Regions from separate parts of the Lacrimispora xylanolytica genome, predicted to be linked through region 2. Evidence: predicted binding sites of a transcription regulator. Region 2 holds the regulator's gene; the other holds the start of a gene.
The links. Region 2 encodes NrdR, which represses ribonucleotide reductase genes. Its sites were predicted from a motif close to CACAANATNTTGTG; they were not measured.
Positions count from the first base shown of each region.

Region 1: a site for NrdR is predicted at 2,718-2,731, ahead of OW255_RS08520 (ribonucleoside triphosphate reductase). Genes of this name have one in related genera too.

Region 1 covers NZ_CP113524.1:1,806,941-1,811,374, reverse strand. The annotation lists gene OW255_RS08525 (RrF2 family transcriptional regulator) at 1-133, shown strand, start outside; gene OW255_RS08520 (ribonucleoside triphosphate reductase) at 232-2,601, opposite strand; gene hflX (GTPase HflX) at 2,765-4,009, opposite strand; gene OW255_RS08510 (tetratricopeptide repeat protein) at 4,023-4,434, opposite strand, start outside.
Region 2 covers NZ_CP113524.1:1,963,327-1,967,760, reverse strand. The annotation lists gene efp (elongation factor P) at 1-263, opposite strand, end outside; gene aroQ (type II 3-dehydroquinate dehydratase) at 376-804, opposite strand; gene OW255_RS09230 (YqeG family HAD IIIA-type phosphatase) at 924-1,433, opposite strand; gene nrdR (transcriptional regulator NrdR) at 1,441-1,893, opposite strand; gene OW255_RS09220 (PRC-barrel domain-containing protein) at 1,977-2,237, opposite strand; gene OW255_RS09215 (DUF975 family protein) at 2,309-3,127, opposite strand; gene OW255_RS09210 (DUF4190 domain-containing protein) at 3,127-3,522, opposite strand; gene OW255_RS09205 (MetQ/NlpA family ABC transporter substrate-binding protein) at 3,673-4,434, opposite strand, start outside.

The sequences.
Region 1 (4,434 bases), 160 kb from region 2:
TATCTGTGCAAGCCTTATGGTATGGAAGAAGCTGGACGACGCAATCTCCGGTGTCATCGACAATATTACCCTTGCTGACCTGGTGGAAGAACAAAGAAGATTGGACCGTGAATATCATCATTATGAGATATAGTATCCGTAATACCCATACTTTAGCATGGAAATGCGCCTTGAGCGGCCTTTAAAGCCAGTCAAGACGCATTTTTTTATATACTCTTCTAAGGCCGTTCTTTATAACTGCCCTGCCCGCTCTGCATACTTTCTAATATCAGAAGCATTGGTAATCTTATGAATCAGACCTTCCTTTACCACTACCAGCGTAGGCGCCTGCATGATCCCAAGGGCTTGCGCCAGTTCTGCATTTTCCTCTGCATCCACAGTTTCATATTCTACATGTTCCAGGAATTCCTTTGCCGTACGGCAGTTTGGACATGTCTTTGTGGTAAACAGATATGCTCCCGTTGGAATCTCTGTTTTCTTAGTAAGTACCTTCTGTGCTTTTTCCTCAGAGGATACCTTATTCTTTGAAAGACCCAGCGGATTGTAGGTGATCCGGTTTTTATATTCCTGGGTTTTTCCCTCATTCCAGTTCTGCACCGGACGGTAATAACCAGTAATCCGGCTGTATACTTCTGCCGGTTTTTCACAGTGGGGACAGATCTTATGCTCTCCTGATAAGTACCCGTGCTCCGCACAAATGGAATAGGTCGGGGACATGGTATAATAAGGCAGCTTATAATGCTCCGCTATGGTTTTTACCAGCTTGGCAGCCGCCTGCCAGTCCGGGAGCTTCTCTCCTAAAAACGCATGGAATACCGTTCCGGAGGTATAAAGCGTCTGAAGCTCATCCTGGATATCCAGAGCATCAAAGATATCTGCCGTAAACTCCACAGGAAGGTGGGAGCTGTTGGTATAGTAAGGAGTATCTCCTTCCTTCCCGGCAGTCTTAATTCCCGGATAGCGCTCTTTATCATGCTTGGCAAGACGGTAAGCCGTGGATTCTGCCGGAGTTGCTTCCAGGTTATAAAGGTCGCCGTATTGTTCCTGATAATCAGAGAGCCTTTCTCTCATATGGTTTAATACGTCTTTTGTAAACTTCTGAGTTCTTGCCTTTGATAAATCTTCTTTCAGCCACCTGGCATTTAACCCTACTTCGTTCATTCCGATTAAGCCTATGGTGGAGAAATGATTTTCAAAGGTGCCAAGATACCGTTTGGTATAGGGATAGAGGCCCTGGTTTAAAAGCTTCGTAATGACCTCACGCTTTACCTTTAAGGATCTGGCGGAAATATCCATCATGTGATCCAGACGACTCATAAAGTCGGCTTCATCCTTAGCCAGATAAGCGATTCTTGGCATATTAATGGTCACGACGCCTACAGAACCGGTACTTTCCCCAGAGCCGAAGAAGCCTCCAGTCTTTCTTCTAAGTTCCCGCAGATCAAGGCGTAAGCGGCAGCACATGCTTCTTACATCGCTTGGCTCCATGTCGCTGTTTATATAGTTAGAAAAATAAGGAGTTCCATACTTGGATGTCATTTCAAAAAGAAGTCGGTTGTTTTCTGTATCGGACCAGTCAAAATCCTTTGTAATGGAATAGGTGGGAATGGGATACTGGAAGCCTCTTCCATTGGCATCCCCTTCGATCATGGTCTCGATAAACGCTTTATTGACCATATCCATTTCCTGTTTGCAGTCTTTGTACTTAAAATCCATCTCTTTTCCACCTACGATGGCATTAAGTTCTGCCATATCAGATGGTACCGTCCAGTCCAGAGTGATATTGGAAAAGGGTGCCTGTGTTCCCCAGCGGCTTGGAGTGTTTACGCCGAAAATAAAGCTCTCAATGCATTTTTTCACTTCCCCATATGGTAAGTTATCTGCCTTTACAAAAGGTGCCAGATACGTATCAAAGGAGGAAAATGCCTGTGCGCCAGCCCATTCATTCTGCATGATTCCGAGGAAATTAACCATCTGATTGCATAGCACAGATAAATGCTTTGCCGGTGAAGAGGTAATCTTACCTGGAATACCGCCAAGGCCTTCCATCAAAAGCTGCTTTAAGGACCAGCCTGCACAATAACCGGTCAGCATGGATAAATCATGAATATGTACATCTGCATTTCTATGAGAATCTGCAATTTCCTGATCGTATATTTCTGACAGCCAGTAATTTGCCGTAACAGCACCGGAATTACTTAAGATCAGACCTCCTACGGAATATGTAACCGTAGAGTTTTCCTTGACTCTCCAGTCCTCCACCTTCACATAGCTGTTTACCACATCTTTGTAATCCAGAATCGTATTCTTCATATTCCGGACTTTTTCTCTCTGCTTTCTGTAAAGGATATAAGCCTTTGCCACATCTGTATATCCGGCCTGCTCTAACACGTGCTCCACACTGTCCTGAATTTCCTCCACAGATACCTGGCTTTCTGACATCTTGGTCTGGAAATCTGCTGTTACCCGGAGAGACAACAACTGTAAAATCTCATCGTTATACTCTTTTTGTGTCGCCTTAAACGCTTTCTTAATGGCTTCTGTGATCTTAACTAGGCTGAATTCAGCTATTTCCCCATCTCTTTTAACCACCTGGATCATTAAAACCTAACTCCTTTCCTATAAGAACCCCTTTTTGACTTCAAAATTAAAACACAAAAGTATTATAACAGAGCGAAATAAAAAACACAATATGTAGATTGGTTTTTTAACACCACTTCTACATATTGTGTTTTCTTTCGTCGTTAATTACATCGGCTCTGCCTTATAAACTGGCAAACAACTCCGATGGTACATAAGCACTTACATAGATACCGTCGTCCCGGTATTCTTCTGCTAACAGCTGTCCATACTTACGGATCAGCTGGATCTTACCTGCTTCGTTGTAGGAATAGACTTTTTCTAGATGTATTTTCTGATTTCGTAAAATCGTTTCCACAAGGCTTAAAAGCTCATCAAGCCCCTCTCCTGTCCTGGCCGAAATCTTCACCTGATGATCAGAGGTAACGTCCCGAAGAGTGGTTTGAGGGTCTGCTGCATCCATTTTGTTAAAAACAGTTACCATCACCTTATCGCTGACCTTCAGCTCCCTGAGGGTCTCATACACTACATACATCTGCATATCCATGTTAGGATTTGAGGCATCTACCACGTGAAGGATGATATCACTGTATTTTGCCTCCTCCAGCGTACTTTTAAAGGCTTCAATCAGATGATGAGGCAGTTTTCTAATAAATCCTACGGTATCCGTAAGAAGTATCTGCTGTCCGCCAGGAAGGTTTAGGTTTCTGGTGGTAGGATCCAGTGTCGCAAACAGCTTGTCCTCAGCCAGAATTCCTGCATCAGTAAGCCGGTTAAGCAACGTGGATTTACCCGCATTGGTATAACCTACGATGGCAGCCACGGTTACGTGATTTTTGTCCCTCTGCTGCCTTGCGACTTCCCGGTGGCGTTTTACATCCTCAAGCTCCGCTTTCAAGATACTGATTCGGTCGTGTATCAAACGGCGGTCCATCTCCAGCTTCTTCTCACCAGGTCCCCTGGTTCCGATTCCGCCTCCCAGACGGGATAAAGAGCTTCTGAGCCCCACCAGACGGGCAGCCCTGTATTTTAACTGGGCAAGCTCTACCTGAATCTTTCCCTCTCTGGTACTGGCCCTGGCAGCAAAGATATCGAGGATTACCATGGTTCGGTCCATCACCTTCATATCCAGTGCCTGTTCCAGATTTCGAAGCTGTGCAGGAGAGAGCTCATCATCACAAACCACACCTGTAGCATCAAGCTCCCACGCCCGTTCCTTCACCTCCTGGATCTTGCCCTTTCCAAGATAGGTTCCTGGATGGATCCGTTCCCGGTTCTGTATCATCTTATCCACAGTCACTGCTCCCGCTGTTTTCACAAGCTCTTCCAGCTCATCAACGGAAGCAATGGTATCATCCCCATCCCCTGTACTGACAGCGATGAGTATGACCTTTTCTTCTATTTCTTTTAAATCAATTAGTTCTCCCATAGATTCAACCAACCTATCTCGTCTTTAAAAACGTGATCTCCCGCTCCGCGGCCTCATCTGGACCGTGAACGGAGACATACTTCTGCATCAATGTCAGGGCCTCTTTAAAATCTCCCTTATACTCCCTGGCAACTGCCTGATTAAATAAGAGCTCAGGCACCTCACCGCTGTCTTCGGAGGAAAGACCCCGGTCAAAATAACTTAAGGCGGAATCATAGTCTTTCTTTGCCATACTTAAAAGCCCCAGCTGATTGTAGAGTCTGGCACCCTTTTGCCCTGCTGTTAAAGCCTCCTGATACAGAGCCATGGCATCCTCTATCGCTCCGTTCTTTTCCATAAGAGCTCCTACGGATAGAAGGGCATTTAGTTTTCCCGGGGATTTAAAATCCTTTTCCGTTTCCCCGCTCTTTTTGTAATCCTCCAAG
Region 2 (4,434 bases):
TAAGTACTTGTATCCATAAAATTATGAAGATCTCCATCAGCATACAGATACTGCATATCTACTCTGTCGATTCTTGCCTGTGGAAACTTTTCTGTCGGGCGGAATGTGCGTTCGTTGATGCCTCCGTTTACCACATCTCTAATTTTTGTTCTTACGAAAGCAGCACCCTTTCCAGGTTTTACGTGCTGGAACTCAATAATCTGATAAACAGTACCATCGATCTCCAATGTGATACCGTTTCTAAAATCACCCGCTGATATCATAAATGATATTCCTCCTTGAATTTCTCTTCTTAACCTTTTATATTCTATACTATAACAAACGCATTTTCAACCGTTTTTTTGCAAATATCTCCATTTTCTCCCCAGAAAGAGCTTATCTTCCCGTTAAAAAGTCCATGGCCAAAGCATATCCTTTCAGTCCAAGACCGACAACTTGTCCCGTACACACTGGTGCTGTAACGGACAAATGACGGAACTCTTCTCTTTTATGGACATTGGATATATGAACTTCGATTTTGGGAATCTCTACAGATCCTAAGGCATCCCGCAGTGCATAGCTATAATGTGTAAACGCACCCGGATTGATGATAATACCCTCTGTACCGTTATGATACGCCTCCTGAATCTTGTCAATGAGCCCGCCTTCATAGTTACTTTGGTAGACTTCCAGCTCATGACCTTCCTCTTTTGCCTTCCCTTCCAGGGAGGTAACCAGGGAATTGTAATCTTCACTTCCATAGATTCCTTTTTCCCGAATCCCTAAAAAGTTAATATTAGGCCCGTTTAAAACAAGAATTTTCATAGATTTTCTTCTGCCTTTCCTCCTACCGGTCAAAATAATGGCAGACATTTGCGAATTCTCAATTTCTATTATATCCGAAAAGCTGCCTTTTAGCCCGGAAGAAGACTTTTTTTCAATGGTTACATGACTTTCTTCTTATCTCTATGGTAAAAAAATAAGACTACGGCTTCCAAATACCTCTTTAACACAATCTGAATTTCTTCCTTGGGATTGATGGGTCTTACCAGTATACTGTAGATGCCTGCTCTTTTTGCACCAAAAACATCTGTGAACAGCTGATCTCCGACAAAAATAGTGGTTTCCTTATTGGTACCCATTACGTTCATGGCCCTGTGATAGCCAGCGATGCCAGGCTTGTTTCCTTTAAAGATATAGTCGGTGCTTCCTGATGCACGTGCAAAGGAAGCAACTCTTGGTTCTTTGTTGTTGGAAAGGAGACAAGACTTAAGCCCGATTTCATTTAAACGGGCAAAAAGCTTTTTTGCCCTTTCATCTGCTGGTGCACCATGAGGGACCAAAGTATTGTCAATATCAAAAATCACACCACGGATTCCGCTTTTATATAAGCGCTCATAAGGAATGTCGTATGCGGATACCACATCTTCGTCCGGATAAAATGTATTAAACATAACTCTCCTACTTCTTTAACAATTTTCCTATTTCTTCTATAAACGTATTCACATCTTTAAATTCCCGATATACAGAAGCAAATCGTACATAAGCCACCTCATCGACCTCCTGCAACTTCTTCATCACAAGCTCACCAATGACGGTGCTTTCCACTTCTTTTTCTTCCCGGTTAAAAACTTGCAGCTCCACTTCATCGACCATGGAATCAATCTGCTGGGATGACACAGGCCTCTTATGGCAGGAATGCAAAATCCCTGACTCTATCTTCGAACGGTCATAGACCTCTCTGGAACGATCCTTCTTAATTACCATGAGAGGCATGGTCTCAAGCTTCTCATAAGTTGTAAAGCGCTTCCCGCATTTCTCGCACTGTCTGCGCCGCCTGATGGAACTGTTGTCATCCGCTGGTCTTGAATCAATGACCTTAGTATCTGCCTCGTTGCAAAATGGACATTTCACGCCTCTATCCTCCTATCTTACGGACTGTATTATATTATGTATATCATAACTTACATTCCGCAGATTGACAAGCCCATCTTCTACTATATCCCGCATTTTTCCGTTGCTTTATCCAGATCCACATTTACAAGGATAATATCCGGTCCTACCTGTCTGATATCGCAGAAGGGAATGATATACTCTTTTTCTCTTACCAAAAAGCCGCAAAAGCAGCCTGGGCCTGGGACAATGATCGCCAGGAGACACCCCGTATCCATATCAAAATCCACATCGCCCACATACCCCAGTCGTCTGCAGTCACAGATATTTATCACTTCTTTTGCCTTAAGATCACAAATGCGCATAGATACACCTCCTACAATGCTTAGTGTATTCTATGCGCACAAAAACCAGGTGACACGGTTTAGAAATGATTTTAGTAATTCTGCATGGATTCGTAGGAATGATCCACCTGACTTACAGGTACACTCTCTGTTTTATCTGCCTTAATGTCAAGGTAAAACTCCGTAAATGTACATTGAATATAAGGCATGATCCATAATAATCCAATTCCCATAGAAGCATATCCAAGCAACATCATTCCGGTAAAGCTTAACATGATGTAGAAAAAGCGTCCTTTGTTCCCCTTCATAAGTTCTACACTTTCCCGTAAGCATTGAAGCACTCCTTTATCCGTTGATTCAATCAGGATAAATAAGCACTGGGAAAAATAAATAGTGGTCATGATGCAGCCAACTAAAAGTGCAATATACATAAGGAATAGAAGCACAATCATGATCGGAATAAAATCTGTAATCATTGAAACAACAAATACGACCATGAAAGGTATCCCTAAGATAATTCCTATAAGAAATAACAATAGATGAATGCCTAAAAATTTCAAAGGTTTATTTTTCAATGCAAAGGCCAGATCAGATATGCCATATTTCTGGTCCGTAGTTATGTTAAGAAACATCTTTATGTAACCAGGCATTAGCAAAGCCATAACTGCTGTATATATGATACCGAAAAGGATTGTAAAAATCTGAAATAATGCAAATCCTATTCCAGAGTCTAATCCATCGTAAAAAAGCCTTTCACTTGTTGCGCCGAAAATAACAGAGAAAATAATAAACACAGTAAAAAGAACAGATAAAATAGCTCCAATGATCAGGCCTGCCCCTATACTTATGGGGTATTTTCCTTTTAATTTTCTTCTAGCCCGTAATTTAAGCTCCGCAGATGTGGTCTTCATTAAAATACACCTCCTCTGTCAATATATCCTCCAGCCATTAATACTAAATATACCATAAGTAATAAGAACATGAGGACAAAGGAAATGATTGAAGTAATAAGACCTGCCTTCGCATATCCTTCCATTTTGTCTTCTGTCCTGGATAACAACGCAAACAAGATACCAAGGCTTGCGAATATGAAGCCACCATAAATACAGCAGCATGTGACAAGACTCAGTATTCCCATAACCAATGAGGCAAGTGCCATGGTGCTTTGAGAAGCCCTTACTTGCTGAGGGGCGACATTCTGTGCATTCCAGCTGGGTTCTTCTGTCTTTAAGGTATCAGGATATGTATCCTCCCTTTGTTCCACTGATGGTTCATTGTTATAATCTTTTTGATTCTCTTGATCCATATAGTTTCAACTCCCTTTTGTAATCTTATATAGATTATACAATAATTAAAGGAATCTGTAAATTCAATTATTTGCATACTATATATAAAAAACGCCATGAACCAGATAGCTGCCGATTCATGGCGTCTCGTTTCTTTTTAATAATTACACTTAGAATGAAGGAACAACTGCTCCATCATACTTATCATTGATGAATTTCTTTACCTCTTCACTTGTAAGTGCTTCTACAAGCGCTTTTGTCTTTTCGTTGCTCTCATCGCCGGAACGAACTGCTACGATATTGCTGTAACGAGTTGCTGCCACTGATTTTGCATCTTCTACTGCTAAAGCTTCTGATACCTTTAAACCAGCCTCAATGGCATAGTTTCCGTTAATAACTGCAACATCAACATCTCCAAGAGAACGTGGAAGCTGAGCTGCTTCTACTTCAATGATCTTAAAGTTCTTTTCATTTTTAACAATATCATTCTTAGTTGCTTCCAGTTCTACGCCTTCCTTAAGTTCGATGAGACCATTGTCTGCCAAAAGAAGAAGTGCTCTTGCTTCATTGGAAACATCGTTAGGAACTGCAATCTGTGCCCCTTCTTTCAGCTCTTCCAGGGATTTCGTCTTACCTGCATAAATACCAAAAGGCTCATAGTGAATCGCTGCTGCACTGACAAGATTGGTCTTATTCTGTTCGTTGAACTGATCTAAATAAGGCTGATGCTGAAAATAGTTAGCATCCAGATCACCGGAATCCAGTGCCAGGTTTGGCTGCACGTAATCGGTATACTCTTTTACTACCAGCTCATAACCTTTTTCTTTTAAAATATCTTTTGCTGCATTTAAGATTTCTGCGTGTGGAGCAGGAGTTGCACCGACAACAATTTTCTCTAAATCGCCTGCTGCTTTTGTTTCATCGCCTGCTTT